DNA from 4 places in the Desulfitobacterium dehalogenans ATCC 51507 genome. Region 3 is predicted to be linked to each of the others. Evidence: riboswitches for the same ligand, from Rfam matches in the RefSeq annotation. Region 3 holds a riboswitch; each other region holds the start of a gene.
The links. Region 3 has a riboswitch for cyclic di-AMP ahead of ehuB (ectoine/hydroxyectoine ABC transporter substrate-binding protein EhuB). Riboswitches for the same ligand answer to the same signal wherever they lie in the genome.

Region 1 (5,897 bases), 640 kb from region 3:
AGAAAATGTTTCAAGGTTTAGCCCATATTGGGATCAAGTCGATGAATATGGATCAGGCCGCAGCCTTTTATTCTGAGGTGCTTGGCTTTGAACTCCTTGAGCGGATTAAACCAGGGGATGTAGAGCTTATTTTCATGAAATGCGGGGAAACTGTTGTTGAACTGATTGAAATTAATGACCAAAAGAAATTTGAAGATGGAGTGGTTAATCACCTGGCTCTACGAGTAGAGGATATATTTCAGGCAGTGGCTTGGTTGAAGGAACACCATGTGGAATGTATTAACGCAGAACCTCGTGAGATGGAGGGAGGACGCTATAATTTTTTCTTTAGAGGCCCCTCTGGAGAGAAACTGGAGCTATTTCAGGAATAATCAAAAGGTCGACTAAGGAAATAGGAGGCAATACCAAGTTGAATCGCGGTAGGGAAGAAAAACTAAATTTTAATTGGCAAAATGGAGATAAACGTTATTACACTTTAAATCAACATTTGCGCGATGTTTTCGGAGATAAGGTGTTTAAAGTATCCCTTGATGCGGGGTTTACATGTCCCAATCGGGATGGACGAGTAGGGCGAGGAGGCTGTATTTATTGCAGTGCGAGAGGTTCAGGAGACTTTGCCGGTCAGGCAGAGAAATCTATTCATGAGCAATTCTGTGAAATTAAGCAAGTCATGAGCCGAAAATGGTCCGGAGCCAAATATCTAGCCTATTTCCAAGCTTATACCAATACCTATGCTCCCCTGAAGCGTTTGCAGGAAGTCTATGAGCAAGCCTTGGCGGAGGAGGGAGTGGTAGGCCTGTCCATTGCCACTCGTCCGGATTGTCTACCGGCCGAGGTGCTGGACTATCTAGAAGAGCTCAATCAACGAACGTATCTCTGGGTGGAGTTAGGCCTGCAAAGCATTCATGACCGGACCATGGAATGGGTGGGGAGAGGACACACTTTTGAGGATTTTCTTCAAGGCTTAGATAAGCTCCGCCAAAGAAAGATAAGAGTCTGTGCTCATTTGATTTATGGGCTGCCGGGGGAAACCCTTGAGGATATGCTTAGCTCAGCTCAAACCTTAGCCAAACTCGATGTGCAGGGACTTAAACTGCATCTTTTGCATGTGTTAAGGGGGACACCCCTGGCTAAAATTTATGAGGAGAACCCTTTTCCTTTGCTTTCACAGGATGAGTATGTCCATCTAATTTGCGATACTCTGGAAAGATTGCCCGCTCAGATGGTCATTCACCGCTTGACCGGGGATGCTCCCCGAAAGGATTTGATAGCACCCCTTTGGAGTCTTAAAAAATGGGAAATTCTTAATGCTATCGACCAGGAACTGGAGAGTAGGGGAACATGGCAAGGGAAAAAGAGAGATAATAAAAACGGCTAACACCATTTCAATAATAAAGAGGAGCTAGCCGTAAATATAGTTTAGGGAGAAACTTTTGACTTTGGATGAGTGTATTAACCTTTCTCGAATGATCTGGAATGACTCGCTACGCATTGATAGTACCGGTTCAGATTGGACGCATTTTTATTCTGTTGAGGAGGAGTTTTAAGGGTAGGAGCTAAGGAAAGATAGCGTTTAAGGCTGTTGGTGTGAGTCTGGAGGATGGCCTGATAGACTGGGTCAGAGGTTAGTTTTTGTGATTTCATACCGATTCCTCCCTATATAATTTATTGGGGTTTATCATTCACTCAGAGTGAAACGACCTCATAAGATAGTTAATGATTAGGATAATGCACAACCTTACCTTCCCAGGTTCTTATTACCGCTTCATCATCGTTAAGGGAAATAAGGTACTGTGGTAGGATGGGGGTTTTGCCACCGCCTCCCGGGGCATTAATAATATAAGTTGGAATGGCCAAACCGGAGGTGTAGCCGCGTAAGTTTTCCATTATCTTTAACCCGTCTTGAATACGGGGAATAAAGTGGCTCGTGCCCTTAACATTTTTGGCATGGAAGATGTAGTAGGGACGAACGCGAATTTTCAGTAGCTCTTGGTTAAGGCGCTTCATAATCTCCGGTCGGTCATTGATTCCTTTGAGAAGAACTGCTTGGTTACCCAAGATAACTCCCGCTTTAATCAAGCGATCGGCAGCTTTCTTGGTCTCCTCGGTCACCTCTTTGGGATGATTGAATTGAGTATTGATATAAAGGGGTGGGTATTTTTCAAGAACAGCACAGAGCTCATCAGTAATGCGCATGGGCAGAGTGACAGGGACCCGGGTGCCAATGCGTTTGATTTCCACATGTTTAATTTCGTGCAATTCTCCTAATAGCCAATCCAGCATTTGATCACTGAGGAGGAGTGCATCGCCACCGGTGACCAGCACGTCCCGGATCTCTGGATTGGAGCGTACATAATCTAAAGCCGCCTCCAGATTAGCACGGGTTTCATGGAGGTCAATTTCCCCGATATTCCGCCGGCGTTGGCAGTGCCTGCAATACATAGCACACAGATTGGTTACATTAATTATGAGACGATCTGGGTAACGACGAGTGATACTCGGAGCAGGGGATGTATACTCTTCTCCCATAGGATCGACTTCCCCGGAATCATCGAGGATCTCTTCCATAGAGGGGAGACTTTGTAGACGGATGGGATCCCGAGGATCATCTTTATCGATAAGGCTTAAATAATAGGGTGAAACTGCCCAGCGATAGATTTTACCCACCTCGTCGATTTCATGTCTTTGCTTCGGGGTCAGGGGAAGCAGGGTACTCAAGTTCTCAGCATCCTGAATACGGTTCTTAAGCTGCCACTTCCAATCCTGCCAATGCTCCAGGCCGGCATCTAACTGATCCAGTATAAAGTCTCGGTTTTCATTATATTCTTCGCTTAAAGCGAGACCGCAGGGAATCGTTTCCTTGCACTTGTTGTAAGATTGAGCCTTTTGTTTTAATTCCAAAGCCCTTGCTTGTGAAGCCTGTCTTGGGTTAGGGGGGAGAAATTCTACTGCCATAATGATTGCCCTCCTCTATTTGCGAATATAAAAGAATAAGTCCTTAGAACAAAAAAGAACCGTCACGGTTCCCAAGAAAAGCTTACTACATAAGCAGGTGTTTACGCCCATATGTGTCTCAATGCTTACGAGGTTAGCTGACGGGTTCGAGCTGAAACATGCTCTACGTTTGAAACGATTCACCCCTAAATTGGTTCCCCCGTTTTCCTCTTGGGAAATTAAGCCCATATAAAGTTGCATAACTAACAACTTAATAGTATCATGTGGGTTGGTAGTAGTCAATTGTATTTTTTGTACACAATTTTTGCACCATATGTTTATGTTATCTAGAGTTAATTTGTAAGGAATTATAGTTTATTATTTCATGTAGTTAAAAAAATTATTATAAATAGATCAAGGAGAGGAACCCGATGGAATATAATGCACGTTATCAAGAAATTGCGATAGATATTGCTCATTCTATCGTTATGGGAGAGTACCGCGAAGGGGAAAAAATACATGGACGCTCGACTTTAGCGGGTCGTTATAATGTATCTCCGGAGACCATCCGGCGCTCTATTGCTATCCTCCAAACCATGGGTGTAGTCATGGTAAGTCAAGGGGTAGGGATTACGGTGATCTCCAAAAGCATGGCGGAAAAGTTTATGAGAGGTTTTGATCAGAAAGCAGAGATTCAGGTCTATTTTGATGAGTTGAAGAAATTAATGGAGCAGAGGCGTGAGATTGATCAAAAAATTGACGCACATCTCACAAAAATTGTAAACTATACGGATCGCTTGGCAAGCCGCTGGATGGATGTAGCCGAAATTGAAATCGCCAAAGGTTCCGGTGCCAAAGGGAAAACCTTAAGCGATTTAAAATTGAGGGAAAAAACCGGTTTGACGGTCGTGGCTGTAGTTAGAGAGGGTATTGAACAATTTTCTCCAGGGGCTGAGTTTGTTCTGGACGATGGAGATATCCTGCTGGTGGTAGGATCTGAACAAGGTAAAGAAAAACTTCAGGAAATCCTTCGCTAGAATACAGGAAGTGACCGTCCATCTGTCGAAACACTCTATGAATTCTAGAGGACATGAGGGATGATAGATGATCTTTCAAAGCTTAGTTATACTTGGCGTGGAATTAATGCTGGTCTTAGTAACAAGCCAGATGAAGCTGTTAATTCCATTTTTAATAGGCAACACACTTTTTCTTTTGTATCATCTAAATCTTGAATATAAAAAAGCTGCGCGGCAAGCTACAGAGCGGAATGCGGAACTAAGCTTCAAAATAGCTAACCAGACTCTTCCTTATTTACGCCGAGGGCTTAATGAGCAAAATGCAGAATACATCGCCAAAATCATTCAAGAGATCGGGCAGGTCGCAGCTGTTTCGATCACGGACCGTGAAAAGCAACTAGCCTATTTAGGTGTGGGATGTGATCAGCATCATCCGGGAGATAAAATTCTTACCCGGGCGACACGAGATGTGATCCAATCCGGAGTTTATAAGATAGTACGAACTCAAAAAGAACTGAACTGCCCTAGACAGAACATCTGTGATTGTCCACTAGCGGCGGCTGTCATCGTACCTCTGAAGTGTCAGGGTGAAGTGGTGGGAACCATGAAACTGTATGAGACAAAGGATGGACAGCTTTCATCGGATCTTATTCGCTTAGCTATTGGGATGGCAGAGCTTCTGGGGATTCAAATCGAACTAGCAGAGCTTGACCACCAAGCAAAACTGGCTGCGGAAGCACAGTTGAATGCATTGCAGGCCCAAATCAATCCCCATTTCTTTTTCAACGTACTCAATACCATAATTGCCACCAGCCGTACCAGCCCTAATCGTTCGCGACGGTTGTTGATTCATCTTGCGGAATTTTTCCGTAAGGCCCTCAAATCCCACGGCAGCTTGATCACTCTGCGGGAGGAAATGAGTTTTGTAAAAACCTATTTAATTCTCGAGAAAGCTCGCTTTGGGCGTAAGCTCCATTTTAAAGGAGAGATTCCCGAAGAGCTCATGAATGCATTGGTCCCACGCTTAAGCATTCAACCCCTTGTGGAAAACGCTGTCAAACATGGGATTACGGAGAAAATCGGCAATGGAGTCGTTTCCGTGAAAGTGGAGCAAATAGGTCAGGAACTTTATATTATTGTGGCAGATGATGGAGTGGGAATACAGCCGGAACGTTTGCAAGAAGTGCTAAAGCCCGGTGTCGGCTCAGGTAATGGAGTGGGTATGGCTAATGTCCATGAACGTTTAATTGGACATTACGGTGAAGAATATGGCTTACAAATTCGGAGTCAACCTAATATAGGGACGACGGTGACCATGCATTTGCCCTTAACGACTATAGAAGATGGAGGTCTGCTATGATCCCGGGAGTCGATATCGTAGAAATTCAGCGCTTTGCTAAAGCCTGTGAGCGAACACCCAAACTTCGGGAGCGATTGTTTACATCTCGTGAGATTGAGAGTTTACAACATAAAGCGGCACCCAGTTGGGCAGCGCGTTTTGCGGGTAAAGAAGCAGTCCTTAAAGCTTTAGGAACAGGACTAAGAGGACTATCCTGGCATGATATTGAAATCCTTAGCAATGACTTGGGGGAACCTATCGTATTCCTTACGGAAAAAGCTGAGATAGTATTGCATACACGAGGAGGATCCCAGATCCGAATAAGCCTATCCCACGAGAAAGAGTACGCTGTAGGAATGGCCATACTTTTTTAGGAAGGTTATCCATTGCGTGGATAAGTCAACTAAACTCCACCTGAAGTAAGTTTCCTTTATATGGGGGTGTAGCTATGAGAGTGGTCAGTGCCCAACAAATGCGAGAACTCGAAGAAAGGGCGATTCAAGATTTTGGTATACCAAGTTTGTTGCTCATGGAAAATGCAGCTTTAGCCGTGGTCCAAGAAATACGTCAAATGCTCGAACACCGGCATATTGAATTGTCGGAGGGGA
Region 2 (5,897 bases), 1.5 Mb from region 3:
GTACGGTTAAATCTTGCCTATGGAGCGGGTGATGAGAATCGAACTCACGTAACTAGCTTGGAAGGCTAGCGCTCTACCATTGAGCTACACCCGCAGGTGTGGTAGCAGGGGAGAGATTTGAACTCTCGAATGAGCGGGTATGAACCACTTGCCTTAGACCACTTGGCTACCCTGCCATGGCTCCCCGAGCAGGACTCGAACCTGCAACCTACCGGTTAACAGCCGGTTGCTCCACCATTGAGCTATCGAGGAATAGTGTTATGACTGGCGGAGAAGGAGGGATTCGAACCCTCGCAGCAGTTACCCACTCTAACGGTTTAGCAAACCGTCCTCTTCAGCCACTTGAGTACTTCTCCGAAAGACTACTTTTTGGTGCGGAAGATGGGACTTGAACCCATACGGTGTTACCCACACGCCCCTCAAACGTGCGCGTCTGCCAGTTCCGCCACTCCCGCATTGTTTGTGGAGCCGTTAACCGGATTTGAACCGGTGACCTCATCCTTACCAAGGATGCGCTCTACCAACTGAGCTATAACGGCATTGAGGATTATCTAAAATTGAAATGGTGCGCTCGAAGGGATTCGAACCCCTGGCCTTCTGATTCGTAGTCAGACGCTCTATCCAGCTGAGCTACGAGCGCATGTCTTTGGAGCGGGTGACGAGATTCGAACTCGCGACTTTCACCTTGGCAAGGTGACACTCTACCACTGAGTTACACCCGCATGTCGTTGAATGATAAAATGGTGAGCCATCCGCGACTCGAACGCGGGACACCCTGATTAAAAGTCAGGTGCTCTACCGACTGAGCTAATGGCTCATAAAATGGCAGGGATGGCAGGATTCGAACCTACGAATGCCAGAGTCAAAGTCTGGTGCCTTACCGCTTGGCGACATCCCTATCCTATCTATTTTTAAATCAACTGCTGTTGACTTAAAACCTTGGTTGCGGAGGCCGGATTTGAACCGACGACCTTCGGGTTATGAGCCCGACGAGCTACCGCTGCTCCACTCCGCGATGTTTAGTGGTGGGTAGAGATGGATTCGAACCACCGTACCTTTCGGAACAGATTTACAGTCTGCCGCCTTTAACCACTCGGCCATCTACCCACATTGTGTTTCCCGCTTATAAAATTAAAATGGCGACCCCGATCGGACTTGAACCGACGATCTCCTGCGTGACAGGCAGGCATGTTAACCACTACACCACGGGGCCGGATTTTGGTGGGCGATGACAGGATCGAACTGCCGACATCCTGCTTGTAAGGCAGGCGCTCTCCCAGCTGAGCTAATCGCCCGAATTTTGGTGACCCATACGGGATTCGAACCCGTGTTACCGCCGTGAAAGGGCGGTGTCTTAGGCCGCTTGACCAATGGGCCGCTAGCGCAATAACTATAATACATGGACTAGCTTTACTTGTCAAATACTTTTTTCTATTAAGTAGAATTAACATATTTTAGGGAAAACATTCGGTTAATTCGAAACAATATCTGGCTATATATTCCTGTTTTTAGTTAATTGTACCGCTCTTTAACAGAAAAAATACAAGTCCATTAATCCAATCTATTCTCAGCTTCCCTTCCTTGTCAAAAGAATCACTGTGGTAATAATTAAGGCAAACCCTATAATATCGAGCCAGACAAAAGCCGTGTTCAACCAAAAAGCGGAGAACAAAGCAGCTGACACAGGTTCTACACTGGCGATCATACTAGCCTTTACAGGCCCAATATCACTGACCCCCTGTAAATACAAAGTAAAAGACACAACCGTCCCGATCACGATAATAGCCAACATCCCCCAGAACACCTGCCAATCCAGGGAAACGGGAATCTGCCAAGGTCGAATAAATATAAGCAGGATTGTCCCACCGATTAACATTCCACAGCCTGTAACGACGATGCTCCCCCATCTGCCAATAATCCTCCCCGGAATGATCGTATAAAGCATCAATCCTAAAGCGGACATCAGTCCCCAGAAAAGCCCTTGGGTAGATATGACAAGGTTGCTGAGATTCCCATGGGTAGCCAATAAAAAGGTACCGGTTACAGCTAAAACAATAGCAATGCCTTCTGTCTTCGTCGGTAAGCGCCTATCTATTCCGCAAACGAAAATCATAATTAATAACGGCCCTAAATACTGCAGCACAGTCGCTGTTCCCGCATTGGTATACGATATGGCCAATAAATAGGTGTATTGACAAGAGATAAGCCCAAATAAGCTAAAGGCGATAAGTGTCCAGCGATCCTTTGTATTGCTGAACAAACCTATCATTTGCTTTCTATGTTTAAATAAAACCAAAGAAAATAAAATCAGCCCCGCTATAAACATCCGTACCACTGTAACCCAATGAGGGTCGATCCCCTTCACGGAAAAAAGGTATTGTCCGCAGGCACCGGAAAATCCCCAACTGATCCCGCCAATAAGGGTAAATATCGTCCCTCTGACGGCTTTTGTCCTGATATTTTGAGTCTTTTCTTCGTGCTTTTCAACTATAAGTTCACTCATGTTTCCCTTTCAAGTACTTACTTCCAAAATGGGTACTTGCCTTTGCCCTACAATTATTTTTTAAGCCAATATCTTTACAAAACACTCTCTGGAGCGAGGTCCATCGAATTCACAAAAATAAACCCCTTGCCAACGGCCTAAAAGCAATCTTCCCTCTTTGATTATGACAGTCTGAGAGCTTCCCATCAGGCTGGCTTTCAAATGGGCTGCCGAATTCCCTTCCCCGTGCTTATCCTGGGCTATATCCCAAGGGCAGATCTCATCCAGGCGCCTCAGCATATCCCGGGAAACATCGGGATCCGCATTCTCATTAATCGTGATTCCCGCCGTAGTATGAGGACAATAGATAATCGCTGCGCCATCCTTAATCTGGGAGTTCTGCAAAAATCCTTCTATTAAAAAAGTAATATCAATCCATTGATTCCTTTTTTGGGTCTCCAGTCTTAACGTATGTATCATGTCTTTCTCTCCCCTTACCATTTCCGATCTCCTCATATTCTTCACGTTGAGTGTATTCCCGTCTTACTACCCTGGTCATTTCCCTTTGGTGTTTTTCGCAATAGATTTTCCAAGCAAATTTCTCAGGACGATTCAGACAATATCGGGCCATTCGTTCGTTTACAGCCTTTTGGCAAATACTGCAACGAATATCCCCATACTTCGGTCTATGCTGCATTCTTTCTCTACGCTGGCGTGCAGCATACTCATTGCGAATCCCCAGCTCCGTCACATTGATTTTTTCAATCCTCTCTATAATCTGCAGAATTTCCTCATCACAGAGTACGACAGGCTGATTCTGGGTCAGTTTAATGATTGAGGCCAGAAGATCAATATCATAAAAGACCACACTTGAAAAAACCTTCAGGTTACAACGCCGGTTAAAGGTCACATAAGAAAAGACCGGGATTGTTTCATCAAGCCCCGCCAACTCTTGCAGCACTTTAATTCGGACCTGATTCTCCAGAATAGGATTAGGGAAAGGTTTCACCCTCCAGGTAATCGACTGATACCACTTGGGGTCCTCTTCTTCCCCTACAATCAGCCCCGACAAATTATTGACCTCCAAGAGAAAGATTCCATAAGGAGATATCAGAAGGTGATCAATCTGCTGAAAGCCACCCTTTGTTTTTAACAGGAGATTGCTCAGACGACGAAAGCATCTTGGCAAATGAGTAAGCTCCACTTCAAGCTTGTATTCCCCGATCTCATGTTTACGTTGTTTCTTGCTCCGTAAGGAGTCTCTTCTCCTTACCGAGTTATAAGAGTAATAATTGGTCTTATACTTTTTCCCTTGCCAGGTCTCCCGAGCAGTTTTCAGTTCAGGAGTAATTTTTTTCACTTCTTTTTCCCGTTTCCAAAAGAACAAGGCTATCCCCCTAGTCATTAGTCCTCTGCTATCGGCTTAGAGCATGCCACTATTTTACCATATTCCAGAATGAATAACTAACAGCTAAACCCTTTCATCCAAGATTTGTCATGGAATTTCCACGTATTTCATAAAGTATTAATGAAGGAACTTTAGAACTTGATGTCGAATCAGAATAAAATATGTGCATTGTATAATTAAAGCCTAATCTAGGGTATCCTGGAACGGGGGACTACATTTCTGGGGTGAATCGCACAACCTGTGCGTAGGGCTTACACTTTCGCCCGAATCCGTCAACTAACCCCGTAGGCTAAGAAAGGTGTCTGAGCATGCATTTTAAGGAAAGCTTGTCTCAATTCAAGGCCTCTGCATCCGATCAAGTTCAAAGAATAGCAAAAAACGTTTCTTGGAAATCACCTCGTGTTCTTGGTTCTTTAACTGTAACCCTTGTCCTGACCGGTGGATTAGGATTCTATTTTCTAACCACGACCACCGCAGCTGCTGTGACGATCAACGGCCAGCAAGTGGGCTATGTGGCAGATTCCCATAGCGGACAAACCCTTGTGGATACATTCCTCCAGGAAAAAGGGGAACCCTATGGTGTCGTTGCCAAGACACGGGACCAGATCAACTATGAACATGTCAGAATCAAAAATACCGCCTATAAAGCCTCAGAGATCAAGGAAGAAAATTTAGCCAACTCTTTGAGCTATTATCTGGAAGGCTACAAAATTCATGTTAATGAAACACCCATAGCCTATTTACCCAGTAAAGAAGAAGCAGACACATTGCTTAAAGAATACGAAGAGTACTATTCCAAATCCAGCAATGAGAACCAAATTACTTCCGTCAGCTTTTTAGAAGAAGTAACTATTGAAAAAGTTTCTATCCAACCCGAGCAAATGGCTTCTCTTGAGTTAGCCTATGAAAAGCTCATCGAAGGTCAGGTCACCACAAAAGAGTATACTGTAGAGGAAAACGACTCCTGGTGGTTGATTGCCCGCAAAAACAATATGCTGACCGCCGAAGTTCTTGCCGGGAATCCCGGGGCAACTGAAGACACCATGATCAAGCCGGGAGAAGTGATTAAACTTGTTACTGTTGAACCTTATCTGACAGTCGTGAGCCAGGGTACATATTCCGGTCAGGAAATCATTCCCTATGATGTAGTCACCAAAACCGATTATAAACTCAATCCAGGCCAAACTAAAGTTATTACAAAAGGCAGCAACGGTTCAAAAATCGTAACCTATTCTTACGAGCAAAGAAATGGTGTAGAGGTAGCCAAAAAAGTTCTTGATGAGAAGATTGTTGAGAAACCCGTTGATGAAGTCGTCTCTAAAGGCCCTAACAAACAAACCGTCAATGTAGCCTATACCGCCTCGCGGGGTAGCGCCGATGGTTCTTCTATCGTCGATCGCGCTCTCGGTTTTCAAGGAACCAAGTATGTTTTCGGAGGCACTTCCACCAGTGGTTTTGACTGCTCCGGCTTTACCAAGTACATCTATTCAGGTTCGGGAATTTCCCTTCCGCGAACTTCCTACGATCAATTCAATTCAGGTTCAGCCGTGAGTAAGGATAATCTACAAGCGGGAGATTTAGTCTTCTTCAGCACCTATGCTGCCGGAGCATCTCATGTAGGCATCTACGTCGGTGACGGTAAGTTTGTTCATGCTTCCAATCCCGGCAGTGGGGTTAAGGTTTCAGGAGTAAGCGATAGCTTTTATGGCCCCCGCTATCTTGGGGCACGCCGATACTAAACTGTATAACAAAACCGTATATACATTAAATCTTTTAATCACCAGGGGCTGTCATGTAAGACAAGCCCCTGGCTTAATTAATCACACTTCCGGTTGCTCAGGCGGCACCGGCAAAGGATGAAAGGTGTAGCTTTACTTCGTGCCGGTCTTATTCCCAATCGCAATGTTTGCGATTTTGAGAGAAAAAAACACCTTCCTATTTTACATAGGGAAGGTGTTTTTTTCTCTATAAGAGAGCGGTTCTAATGAGCCTTTTTAGTAGAATAGA
Region 3 (5,897 bases):
CTTTTGAGCCGTAAGCAACGGGTTTCAAGGAAGATCGCCCGCCAATGGTGAGAAACATCCCTAAAAACAAGGCTAGAAAAAATCCGGCAAAGGTGGCGATCACGGTAATCTTGAGTGCCGCAAATATCTCCGGGAAAATTTTGAGGGCAAAATCCCAATTCCACATTTTAATACCTCCCTATGGTCAGCCTGGTTTCTATCCAGCGAATCCCCCGTGTCAAAGGCCAGGCAATCAGGAAGTAGATTACAAGCAGCAAGCTGTAAATTAAAGTCGTCTCCATGGTGGAAGCATTGAGCACGGATGCCTGATAGGTCAAGTCGGCTAAGGTAATTAAGGAGACCAGGGAAGTACTTTTCAGCAGCTCAATCTGCAGATTGCCAAACCCCGGCAGCATCATGACAAAAGCCTGAGGCAGGATAACGCACCGCAGGCGTTGCCAGGGACTAAAGTTTAAGGCGATTCCTGCCTCCGTCTGCCCTTTGGGAACCGCCAAAATAGCACTGCGCACCACTTCGGAACCATAGGCCCCACAGTTTAACCCTAAGGTCAGGACACCGGCCGCCAAGGGAGGCAAGCTGATACCTAAAATAGGTAAAGCAAAATAGATCCAGAAAAGCTGAACAAGGAGAGAAGTGCCCCGGAAGGCTTCTACATAGACCGCCGTCAGAAAGCGGATCAGCGGATAGTTGGACAATCGGCCGAACCCTGCCAGGAAAGCCAGTACAAAAGCAAGGAGTGTTGCCAAAAGAGTGATGGTGAGGGTTATTTCCAGCCCTTTTAACAGTGCCGGTAAGAGGTCTAAGATGGCCAAGGTCATCACTTCCTACTTAATAATGTCTTCTACAGTCGCGTCCCCTGGAAGCTCTTGCTCTGTAAAGCCAAAGGATTCAAGGATCTTCTGCAGTTCACCGGATTCTTTCAGCTTTTGCAATTCGGCATTGAAAGCCTCCCGAAAATCACTGTCTTCATGACGGAATGCGGTTGCTCCATAACCCTTGACATTTTTACCATTGATAACCGGCTGAGTGAAGTCCATGACCCGCTCCAGATTGGGATCAGCGGCTGTATCCAAGGTAGCCTGAACCGAGGGGCCGGTGGCGGTAATCACATCTGCCCGCCCGGCTTGCAATGCCGCCAAAGCTGCCGGCATATCCGGAACAGTCACAATTCTATCCTTGGGGACACCACTGGCTACCAGGTAATCATACTCAATGGCCCCTCCAGGTAAAGCGACTTTAGCTGTTCCATGCTTGGCGATATCTTCATAGCTATGTAAGTCGAGAGGATTTCCCTTTTTGACGGCGATGGCTTCCCCAATGCTGTATTCGGGATTGGCAAAGGACACCTGTTCAGCCCGTTCAGGCGTAATAAACATTCCGGCGGTAACCATGTCGAAACGTTTGGCCTGGAGACCGGGAATCAAAGAAGCAAATTCCGTAAGCTCCCCCTGCATTTCATTAATCCCCAGCTCTTTTAAGATGGCCCGGGCGATTTCAACCGCTTCACCGGTGAGTTTTCCGTCGGCAGTTTTGTAGGCGTAAGGTTTTTCATTAGCAAAGCCAACGGTGACGGCCCCTTTCTCCTTAGCCTTCTCCAGGGTACTCATCCCGCCATCGTTTGTCTTGGTCGAGCCACACCCTCCCAAGGCAAAGACACTAAAGGCCAGCATCCCCACCAGCAGAGTCTTGAGCAGTGGTAACTTTTTCATTCAACTTCCTCCTTTTTTACCGGCTGAAATCCGCAAAAAGGCATAGAAAAAGGGCCTGAACAGGCCCAAGAAGAAGCAGCGCATAACATTGGCTATTGATTTAGCATAAAAAACACTAAAACGGTTCACACGCTTACGAGGTTAGCTGCCGGGTTCGGAATGATACCTTTCCGTCACTTCAAGAAGTTTAACTCCTAAAAAGTGATTCACCCCCATTATGGTTCCCCCGTTTTCCTTTTTGGGAAATTCAGCCTTGACTACAAACATTCAGTTCGCAATCTGACAACTTTTTATTTTATTATAAGTTGTTACAACTCAATGTTAACACCTGAATTGGCAGATTGCAATAAAAAATTTGCTTGTTTTCCATTTTCTTCAGCTATTCAGCCATCTCTTCAAAGCGAATTTATTGACCTCTCTATTTATATCGGCAAGACTGGTGGTCAAGGGAACCTCCTTGGGACAGGCCCGTACACAGTTTTGGGCGTTGCCGCAGTCGGTGATCCCTCCATCACCCATGAGAGCGGATAGACGAATATGCTTATGCATAGCTCCTGAGGGATGAGTATTGAAAAGGCGAGCCTGGGAAACGGCGGCCGGACCAATAAATCGGGAACGGGAATTAACCTGAGGGCAGGATTCCATGCAGCATCCACAGGTCATGCATTTGGAAAGCTCGTACGCCCATAGTCTATCTACTTCAGCCATACGGGGTCCGGGACCCAGATCATAGGTCCCGTCGATATCAATCCAGGCATGGACCCTCTTTAAATTCTCAAACATCATGGTTCTATCCACCATAAGATCCCGGAGGATGGGGAATTTCCGGAGTGGCTCCAGGACAATGGGCTGCTCCAAATGATCCACCAAGGCTGAGCAGGCCTGCCTGGCTTGGCCGTTAATATTCATGGTACAGGCACCGCAGACTTCTTCAAGACAGTTGCATTCCCAAACCACGGGATTGGTCGCTTTTCCCTGGGCATTGACGGGGTTCTTTTGAATTTCCATCAAGCAGGAAATGATATTCATTTTGGGACTATAAACTACTGCAAACTCTTCCCAGAAGGCAGGTTGATCCGGAGCATTTTGGCGACGGACTTTTAAACGAACAATCTTTTGCCCTGACATGAATATCCCTCCTATTTCTCTACATCATAACGCCGCTGTCTGGGCGTGATGAGTGATACATCCACAGGTTCATAACTGAACCGCGGACCCTCAGGTGTGTAGGTGGCAATGGTGGTCTTCAGCCAATTCGCATCATCCCGCTCCGGATAGTCGGGCTTATAATGGGCTCCTCGGCTTTCATTGCGATTAAGGGCCCCCAGGGTAATGACACGGGCCAGCTCCAGCATATTCCAAAGCTGCCGGATAAAGAGGGCTGTCTGATTGCTCCAATGGACATCATCAATGAGTTTGATCCTCTGCCAACGCTCTATAAGCTCCTGGATCTTTTGATCCGTCTCAGTCAGTTTGTTATTATAGCGGATAACGGTGACATTTTGAGTCATAATATCACCCAGTTCTTTATAAATGTGGTAGGGATTTTCCTCACCCTTCATATTGAGAATCCTGCTCCAGAGCTCCTCCTGGACTTTTCGTTCACGGGCAAAGGCTTCCTCTTCCCCACCGGGGGTCTTCAAGTTGTTTTTCTTAATGTACTCCAGGGACCTGGGACCGGCGATCATCCCGCCATAAATGGCCGAGAGCAAGGAATTGGCCCCTAAGCGGTTGGCCCCATGGTATTGATATTCACACTCCCCGGCGGCAAACAATCCTGGGATATTGGTCATTTGCTCATAATCCACCCACATTCCGCCCATGGAATAGTGAACCGCCGGGAAAATCCGCATGGGAACCTTTTTGGGGTCATCCCCGACAAATTTCTCATAGATCTCAAGAATTCCCCCCAGCTTGACCTGGAGTTCATGGGGATCCTTATGGGAGAGATCCAAATAGACCATGTTTTCACCGTTAACCCCCAGCCCCAAATCAAAGACCACATGATAGATGGCCCGGGTGGCAATATCCCGAGGGACCAGGTTTCCATAGGCCGGGTACATCTCTTCTAAGAAATACCAAGGCTTGCCCTCCTTATAGGTCCAGACCCGCCCACCCTCACCACGGGCCGACTCGGACATGAGCCGCAGCTTATCTTCTCCCGGGATAGCCGTAGGGTGAATCTGGATAAACTCACCGTTGGCATATTTGACCCCTTGCTGGTAGAGGGCTGAGGCCACCGAGCCTGTATTAATGGTGGAGTTGGTGCTCTTGCCGAAGATCATGCCGCACCCTCCGGCAGCCACGATGACGGCATCGGCGGGAAAGCTGTTAATGCCCATATCGTAAAGGTTCTGGGCGACTATTCCCTTGCAAACGCCCTCATCAATAACAGCAGAGAGCATCTCCCAACCTTCATATTTTGTTACTAATCCGGCCACTTCAAAACGACGGACTTGCTCATCCAGGGCATAGAGAAGCTGCTGCCCTGTGGTGGCTCCGGCAAAGGCGGTACGGTGGTGCTTGGTCCCGCCGAAACGCCGGAAATCCAAAAGCCCTTCCGGTGTCCGGTTAAACATAACCCCCATGCGGTCCATGAGATGAATAATGCCCGGTGCCGCATCACACATAGCTTTGACTGGGGGCTGATTGGCCAGAAAATCCCCTCCATAGACCGAATCATCGAAATGCTCCCAAGGTGAGTCTCCCTCACCTTTTGTGTTGACCGCTCCGTTGATTCCTCCTTGAGCGCATACGGAATGGGAGCGCTTCACCGGTACCAAAGAGAATAAATCCACCGGTGTTCCTTCTTCAGCTATCTTAATGGCAGCCATCAGACCCGCCAGTCCTCCGCCTACCACGATGACTCTGCTCATCTTCTTCACCTCTCACTTTTGTTCCACTATGAAAATCTATCGAGGAAACTTTCTTTTTACATAAAGGAGGTCAGATCAAGAAGCCCAATAACAGTCATGAGAACAAAGACAGCAAAACATGCATAGGTCCAGATCTGCTGTGCCCTGGGACCCACAGTAATACCCCAGGTGATGGCGAAAGCCCATAGGCCGTTGGTAAAGTGGAAGATGGCCAGGACAATTCCAAGCACATAAAAAATAAGCCCCCAGGGATTGGCGATGGCATTTTGCATTCCTGCAAAGTTGGCTTCCCCAAAGCGAAGAGCCAAAACATGAATGATCACGAAAATCAAGGTATAAATACCGGAAATCCGCTGGATAATATAGAACCAGTTCCGTGCGTATTGATAGCGCAGGACATTGCTTTGACCGGTGTAAACCACCCAGCTGCCATAAACAGCATGAAAAATAATCGGAACAAAGATCACGATTATCTCAATCAGGAAAATTCCTGGAACACTCTGCATGGTCTGGATCACCTTATCGTATTGCTCCGGACCGAAACGTGCAGAAAGGTTTAAAAACATATGGAATATTAGAAAGATACCGATGGGCAACAGCCCCAAAAGAGAATGGACACGACGAATCAGAAAATGGTAAGAACCCGATTCTGTTCTTCTTAAACTTACCTCATTGCTCATGCTCTAACCTCTTTTCTCCTCAATATTTCCCTCCGCAATTCTGTCTAATAACTCTTCCCAAGAGGACAAGACTATCTGTAAATTAGCCCGATAGTTCTTCACCTCCTCCAAAGTTTTATGATCGAAACTAATATCTGGTCACAATTTCGAGGCGTACTTCACCTTGAAATTTTGGACTCCGGACTCCTCATCTCAAGTGCTTTGAATGCTAGGGCATTTTGACTATTGAGTCAATTCGTGCACTTTATAGCCAGCAGACTTAAATAATGAAACTCTTATGGACAATTTATTTAAATATCTGGTAATAGTTTTAATATGTTAAATTTATATTAATACGGGAAAAGGGGTACGTCAACCTAATTATTATAATATTCCAAATTTTCGAACTAGTTGGCATGCAATCATAACCTCCTTCCCTGCACTCCTTTAGTTCAGAGTGCTTATTTCAAGAATTGAAGGAATATATAGACGAATTAGTCATTTGGGATTATACTGAATTTAGAAAAAGGTTTTAGTAGTAGGGAGGGAATTTTTATGAGTATACCGGAGTTTCGTGCCTACGACAAAAGAGAGAAGAACCTGATCTATAATCAGGATTTATGGCTGCCCAGATCTTTGCAGAACATAGGACA
Region 4 (5,897 bases), 1.9 Mb from region 3:
GCATTAACTAAGGATATAAAAAAAGGCGTAGCAATTTGCTCGCCCTTTAAAGGAAGTCTAGTGGTAGTATCGACCTAGAGATTGTTGTTTTTTGATGGCTTTACGTACTTCATTGGCCACCTTCCAAGTCTCTTGATATTGCGGGGTAATTAAGCTTAATTTACCTGTATGTTTATCTATCAGGATATCGACACCGGGCTTTCTTCCCGACCTAGTTTCACCGGGGTGCAAAATATCAATACCTATTTTATTTTCATCATATTCCGGAGGAATTAGATAATTGAGCACCTCTTCAGTGGCATCTATCAGTTCTATCACTTGTTCTTGAGGATATCCTTCCCTAAGTAAAATGTCCCGTACTTGAGAAAGAGGATGATCAAGAGTAAGCAGCATCTGGGCCCGTTGTACCAAATTATAGTCGATTTCCACGACGCCACCTCTTTTCATTTTTCTTTACAACTTCATTTTCCCCTTGAGCTTAATTTGAAATACGAACTACTTCTTGTCGAACTTGGTGAAGATGACCATTTCCATCAAAATTTAAATTTGGAGGTTTTCATGAATAAATTTATATCTCTACCGGCAGTTATAGCTGCACTTTCCGGCATTGCAATGGCTATTCAAGGCACTTTGAATTCCGGACTTTACCAAAAGACTTCCATTTTAGCCGCTACTTTGGTTGTACATATCATCGGCACAGTGATCGGGCTAATTGCCGTAATGGTCACTAGAGTCCCCCTACTAGATTATAACTGGCTATCCATTCCTTGGTACTTTTACCTCGGTGGGGTTCTTAGTGTAGTCATTGTAGGTTTAGTCGCCTTAAGCATTCCAAAGATTGGGGTAAGTAATGCAACTACAGCTATCATCATAGGTCAAGTAGGGGCCGCACTAATTATCGATCATTTAGGACTTTTTGGTGCAGAACGTCTCGCCTGGAACCCCTGGCAATTTCTTGGGTTATTGCTCTTTGCCGTTGGAGCAAAACTTCTTTTTAATTAACCCAATAATTAGAGTTTCCATGCTCTTATCCTGATTTTGCACGTGTCTCAATAGCCGCCATATTGGTCACGATCTGATAAATTTCATTGGTCACGGTGAACTTCCGGATCTGACCATTGGCGGCTAAAATCAGAGTATTCTTCCCCTCTCCGGTTTGATCTCTTTCGATCAAACGTAAAAGAAAAGTATACGCCTCGCTGGTCACTGAAAGTTGTTTAAAATCCCCATCCGCCACAAAAAGCACCCAATAGCCTGTGGCAACTTCATTGCCGAGATAAAGTGACGTAGTCGAAGAACCATAAGACCCGTAAGCATTCCCCGTGGAATAGAGGTAATTGGAGGGTGTATCCGTGTAGCGGTCTGTGGAATAGGAATCACCCGTAGTGTATCCATCATAACCGGGATCATAAGTTCCAGTGGTTGTATCTACCAACTGGGCTGCAGGATCGGTAAGACGTGAATAAACGTCACTAAAAAAATTGGGAAAAAGAATAAACGCTCCTACTCCAATAAGGAGTACCCAAAAGGCCAAAGCCTGTATATCCTGCCATTGCTCATTCCGCGGAGGCCGCCCCCAAGAATTCGGCATATATACCCCTCCTTATCTTATCATGACCTTATTAATAACTATACGAATGAACGATGTCCGATATGTTTGTCCCAGGGCAGGATAGATTACTAAAGTTCAAAGATAGCTCCCATACTGTTAAGGAGACTTGCATTACCGGTGATCTCCGACTAGAATAATACCGAGGTGTTCAAAAAATGGAGATACTTCGGGAAAAACTTAGTTTATTACCGGATAAGCCAGGTGTCTATCTAATGAAAGATGCATCCGGCCAAATTATATATGTAGGGAAAGCGAAGATTCTCAAAAACAGAGTCCGCTCCTACTTTACCGGGTCCCATAATGGAAAAACCCAGCTTATGATTAGCTTGATTGCGGATTTTGAAACGATTATTACCGATTCTGAGGTGGAAGCTTTACTCTTAGAGTGCAACCTTATTAAAAAGCATAATCCAAAGTATAATATTCTATTACGCGATGATAAAACATACCCTTTTATAACCATTACCGATGAAGCACATCCTCGGATTTTGGTGACACGGCAAGTAAAAAAAGGGATGGGGAAATACTATGGCCCCTACCCCAATGCTACAGCGGCTAAAGAAGCTGCCCGACTGCTCAATCGCCTCTTTCCCTTTCGTAAATGCCGGCAGATTCCGGGCAAACCTTGTCTCTATTACCATCTTGGGCAATGCTTAGGCCCCTGTCAGGAGGATGTCCCCAAAGAATCTTATGACAAAATACGTAAAGAAGCGGCTACTTTTCTTAAAGGTGATCAGGGAGCAATTCTTAGGTCCCTGGAGAAAAAAATGAAAGACGCTTCGGAAAACCTGGAATTTGAAAGGGCAAAAGAATACCGCGACCTTATCGAGGATCTCAAAAAAGTAGGCGAGAAACAAAACATCACCTTAAACGACTTTGTGGATCGGGATGTGGTAGGGTATGCTTATACCCGAGATCAACTCTGTATTCAGATCTTTTATTTGCGCCAGGGAAAACTTCTGTCTCGTGACAATTTCATTTTCCCTTATTACGAAGAACCGGAAGAAGCTTTTGTCTCCTTTCTGGCTCAGTTCTACACAGAAAGTTCTGCTCTCCCTCAAGAAATTCTCCTCCCTCCTCTGGATATTAGTGTATTAGCAAAGCTTTTTCCGATGATCGTGCCGCAAAAAGGACAAAAGCGAGATCTGGTGCAAATGGCTATGGAAAATGCTCAAACCACCTTACATGAGCAGATTTCCATCGAAATACGAAACTTGACCGAATGCACACAAGCTTTGGAGGAAATCGGCAATGCCTTAGGCATTCCTTCCCTCCGCACCATCGAGTCCTTTGATATTTCCAATATCGCCGGCACCCATAGTGTGGCCGGAATGATTCAGTTTCTTGATGGCAAACCCAACCGCAGTCAATATCGCAAATTTAAGATTCAACCCATGCCCAATATAGATGATACCGCATCCATGCACCAAGTGATTGAGCGCCGCTATGCCCGTCTTCAGCAGGAGTGCCTTCCTCTTCCTGATCTTATCCTGGTGGATGGGGGCAAGGGACAGATTAATGCAGCCCTGGATGCTCTCCGCAACTTAAAGGCCGCGATTCCTGTTGCCGGCATGGTCAAAAACGACAAGCATCAAACTTCGGCTTTAATCGACTCCGCTGGCCGAATCCATTCCTTGGATCGCCGTTCAGCCGGTTTTCGTTTGATGGAACGGATTCAAAATGAAGTCCATCGATTCGCTATTACTTTCCATCGGCAACAACGGGCTAAAAGCATGACCCTTTCCGAGTTGGATGGAATACCGGGTGTCGGTCCCAAGAGAAGGCAACAGCTCTTGAGATATTTTAAATCCATGGATACTATCCGCCTAGCCACTGTGGAGGAACTTCAAAAATCCGGTCTTCCTTCCCCGGCAGCTCTCGCGGTATATGAACATTTCAACCCTCATAAGGAGGAAAACCATGATTCTTAATTACCGTGTCGAACTATGCCGTCAATGCTATTATAAGCGGACGAAACAATGCGGAAAGACCGACCTCTATATCCATAATCGGACACCGGCGGAACCGGGAGGGGAATGCAAGAGTTATAGACTGGTGCCTTGGCTACCTTATTAAAGCTAAATTACCAATCGGTTGGTAATTTAGTTCAGGTCCGAAAAGATGGTCCTTAGAGTAAAAAGAAGTATCGCAAACTACTTTAAAGAAAGCAGTTATGCGATACTCCTTTTGTCCCTATAACAAGACCATGAATTAAAAAACTCTCCTGGCTCCAAGGTAACGACCGGCGTAATAACTATCCGATAAGCCTGTGGTCTTAATGCCGGTGCTGGAGGCATGGATAAAGCTTCCACCACCTATGTAGATTCCCACATGAGATGCCCCGCTATCATAGGTAGAGAAGAATACCAAATCCCCAATCTGAAGCTCATCTTTCTTGACGGCTGTTCCAATTTCATATTGTGAATATGAGGTTCGTGGCAAGTCGATCTCCGACCCCTCAAAGACGTATTGGGTAAAGCCGGAACAATCAAAACCATTTGGAGTAGTTCCTCCAAACACATAGGGGATACCGATAAGTCTTTGGGCATTGCTGACAATCTCCTCAGCTTTGGAACTGCCGCCACGAGAGATTTCCTGGGAGGGAGCCGCTGCGGCCTGTTTCGAGACCTGATCTCTTAAGGCCGTTATCGTCATTTCCTCAGGTGTCGTGACGGTATCTTCACTCTCCGCCTTTGAAAATTGCAGTGATTCCTTTTGGTTATCTGTATCGGCTACTATAGGCTCTGAAGAAAAAGCTAAGGTCGCTGCTAGCCTAGGCTGCAGGATCATATCCTCTTTCTCTACTTGGATGATATCGGATAGTAATGTACTGGAGACCATTTGTGCCTTAAACGATGAAGCATTCCTTAAGAGAATAGATTCTGAACCTGTAACAAGCTCAGCAGCATTTCCCGGCACATAGGTTCCCGGGAGGCTGCTAACCAATAAGGTGCCGGACAACACCACACTGGCAATCCACCCCCTCTTAGAGGAAGAGTCCATGAATTTTCCACCTTTCGTCGCTTACGAGGTTAGTTGACGGATTCGGGCAACAAGGTGTAAGCCCTACGCATGACTGCGATTCACCCCAAAAGATAGTCCCCCGCTCTAAACATATGGTTTAGATTCAGCCCACATTTCTTATGTAGTATTCGCCGAAAATTTCCTTATTCCTCCACGTAAATAATGGCAAAAGCCTATAATCTTGGAAACTGATGTTATTTATATCTATTCAACAGCTTTTTTTCTGTGCACATGAAGTATACTATACAAAAAACACCTCTCTTACGAGAGGTGTTGCCCTTTGAGCCTTAGGACACCAACGAATAAATATTGCGCCATAGGTCAAGTAGGTTTTCCCACTGAGCTCCTTCAGTTTCCTGTTAGGCGGTTTCCCTTTTCCCTCAGTCTAGAATGTTGCCAGCTCCAGCACTTGATCGCCACTAAGAACGCACTTTAATCCTCGTTAGTTTTCGCTCTAGAAGTTTTCCTTAACGCTCCGTGACAGTCTAGCCTCTTTTGCAGAAAAGAATTTCAGGCAACTTAAGTCCATCGGCCAATAGACAGAAGTTCCTTCAGCCCTCCCAACTTCTCCACCTCAAGGCAGGCTACACTGCACTAAGTTCCTTCCTAATGCAGGTTCATACCCTAAGCCATAACCAGAAAACAGCCACGAACTTAGGCCTCCACGGAAGAGGGTATCGCCCGCATGCCATTGCAGATCCCCCTCATCCTTAACTCCCAGCAGCAACCCTCGACTGGGCGTCGAAAGCCACCACCAGGAACTTCATCGGTATGCCCTTAGCGGATTCTTAGGCCCGCCTTCGACTGTCATTTTACGCACTAGAATTGCGCACCATAGCTCAAAGAAGATTACATCGATTATTGTACACCGAAATGAACAATTTTTAAAACAACCTTTGCCTATTCATATTCACGATTCTCTTTGATAATGAATGAAAAGAAGGAGTAAACTCAAAAAAAGAGAGCTTTGCGCTCTCTTTTGCCTTATTAAAACAATTTAACAAAATCAAAATCATTTAATCGTTAAATTTTTAAATAAAATGATGTTTTAATATATTTTTCCTGCCGGATTTAAACCGATTTCGCTTGAGATCCAGGTTTTCCGTCAGAAAAAAACTTCCGCAGCAACACTTCGATACTGCCGGGCAAATCCTGTGCAGCTTGTTTAATCTGAACAGACCGCCATTCAATTTCCTCTAATAAGAGTTGGGTTCGTGGCGAGGAAATATAGGCTTGGGGCTGTTCCGGAGTAAATAAGCCT

Region 1: linked by a shared signal. The riboswitch ahead of eam (glutamate 2,3-aminomutase) and the one ahead of ehuB (ectoine/hydroxyectoine ABC transporter substrate-binding protein EhuB) in region 3 are both predicted to bind cyclic di-AMP.
Region 2: linked by a shared signal. The riboswitch ahead of DESDE_RS10095 (C40 family peptidase) and the one ahead of ehuB (ectoine/hydroxyectoine ABC transporter substrate-binding protein EhuB) in region 3 are both predicted to bind cyclic di-AMP.
Region 4: linked by a shared signal. The riboswitch ahead of DESDE_RS12190 (C40 family peptidase) and the one ahead of ehuB (ectoine/hydroxyectoine ABC transporter substrate-binding protein EhuB) in region 3 are both predicted to bind cyclic di-AMP.

Annotation. Positions count from the first base shown of each region.
Region 1 covers NC_018017.1:1,280,071-1,285,967, forward strand. Annotated here, with positions in the region: gene DESDE_RS06180 (VOC family protein) at 1-371, shown strand, start outside; gene mnmL (tRNA modification radical SAM protein MnmL/YtqA) at 410-1,378, shown strand; gene DESDE_RS06190 (hypothetical protein) at 1,453-1,644, opposite strand; gene eam (glutamate 2,3-aminomutase) at 1,714-2,955, opposite strand; cyclic di-AMP (ydaO/yuaA leader) riboswitch at 3,063-3,190, opposite strand; gene DESDE_RS06200 (GntR family transcriptional regulator) at 3,366-3,971, shown strand; gene DESDE_RS06205 (histidine kinase) at 4,039-5,310, shown strand; gene DESDE_RS06210 (holo-ACP synthase) at 5,307-5,663, shown strand; gene DESDE_RS06215 (bifunctional ADP-dependent NAD(P)H-hydrate dehydratase/NAD(P)H-hydrate epimerase) at 5,738-5,897, shown strand, end outside.
Region 2 covers NC_018017.1:2,101,974-2,107,870, reverse strand. Annotated here, with positions in the region: tRNA gene DESDE_RS10185 (tRNA-Gly) at 21-94, opposite strand; tRNA gene DESDE_RS10180 (tRNA-Ile) at 100-176, opposite strand; tRNA gene DESDE_RS10175 (tRNA-Asn) at 178-252, opposite strand; tRNA gene DESDE_RS10170 (tRNA-Ser) at 266-356, opposite strand; tRNA gene DESDE_RS10165 (tRNA-Leu) at 371-455, opposite strand; tRNA gene DESDE_RS10160 (tRNA-Thr) at 464-539, opposite strand; tRNA gene DESDE_RS10155 (tRNA-Arg) at 564-640, opposite strand; tRNA gene DESDE_RS10150 (tRNA-Gly) at 648-722, opposite strand; tRNA gene DESDE_RS10145 (tRNA-Lys) at 742-817, opposite strand; tRNA gene DESDE_RS10140 (tRNA-Gln) at 824-898, opposite strand; tRNA gene DESDE_RS10135 (tRNA-Met) at 941-1,015, opposite strand; tRNA gene DESDE_RS10130 (tRNA-Tyr) at 1,024-1,107, opposite strand; tRNA gene DESDE_RS10125 (tRNA-Asp) at 1,138-1,213, opposite strand; tRNA gene DESDE_RS10120 (tRNA-Val) at 1,220-1,295, opposite strand; tRNA gene DESDE_RS10115 (tRNA-Glu) at 1,302-1,377, opposite strand; gene DESDE_RS10110 (DMT family transporter) at 1,568-2,503, opposite strand; gene DESDE_RS10105 (secondary thiamine-phosphate synthase enzyme YjbQ) at 2,564-2,962, opposite strand; gene DESDE_RS10100 (nuclease-related domain-containing protein) at 2,913-3,869, opposite strand; cyclic di-AMP (ydaO/yuaA leader) riboswitch at 4,061-4,196, shown strand; gene DESDE_RS10095 (C40 family peptidase) at 4,199-5,629, shown strand; gene DESDE_RS10090 (APC family permease) at 5,872-5,897, opposite strand, start outside.
Region 3 covers NC_018017.1:635,094-640,990, reverse strand. Annotated here, with positions in the region: gene ehuD (ectoine/hydroxyectoine ABC transporter permease subunit EhuD) at 1-166, opposite strand, end outside; gene ehuC (ectoine/hydroxyectoine ABC transporter permease subunit EhuC) at 168-818, opposite strand; gene ehuB (ectoine/hydroxyectoine ABC transporter substrate-binding protein EhuB) at 825-1,709, opposite strand; cyclic di-AMP (ydaO/yuaA leader) riboswitch at 1,826-1,972, opposite strand; gene sdhB (succinate dehydrogenase iron-sulfur subunit) at 2,085-2,837, opposite strand; gene sdhA (succinate dehydrogenase flavoprotein subunit) at 2,849-4,585, opposite strand; gene DESDE_RS03005 (succinate dehydrogenase cytochrome b558 subunit) at 4,642-5,265, opposite strand; gene DESDE_RS03000 (YopX family protein) at 5,800-5,897, shown strand, end outside.
Region 4 covers NC_018017.1:2,518,830-2,524,726, forward strand. Annotated here, with positions in the region: gene DESDE_RS12170 (hypothetical protein) at 58-429, opposite strand; gene DESDE_RS12175 (DMT family transporter) at 559-1,002, shown strand; gene DESDE_RS12180 (hypothetical protein) at 1,028-1,591, opposite strand; gene uvrC (excinuclease ABC subunit UvrC) at 1,768-3,543, shown strand; gene DESDE_RS22075 (hypothetical protein) at 3,533-3,688, shown strand; gene DESDE_RS12190 (C40 family peptidase) at 3,824-4,615, opposite strand; cyclic di-AMP (ydaO/yuaA leader) riboswitch at 4,619-4,755, opposite strand; gene DESDE_RS12195 (hypothetical protein) at 5,708-5,897, opposite strand, start outside.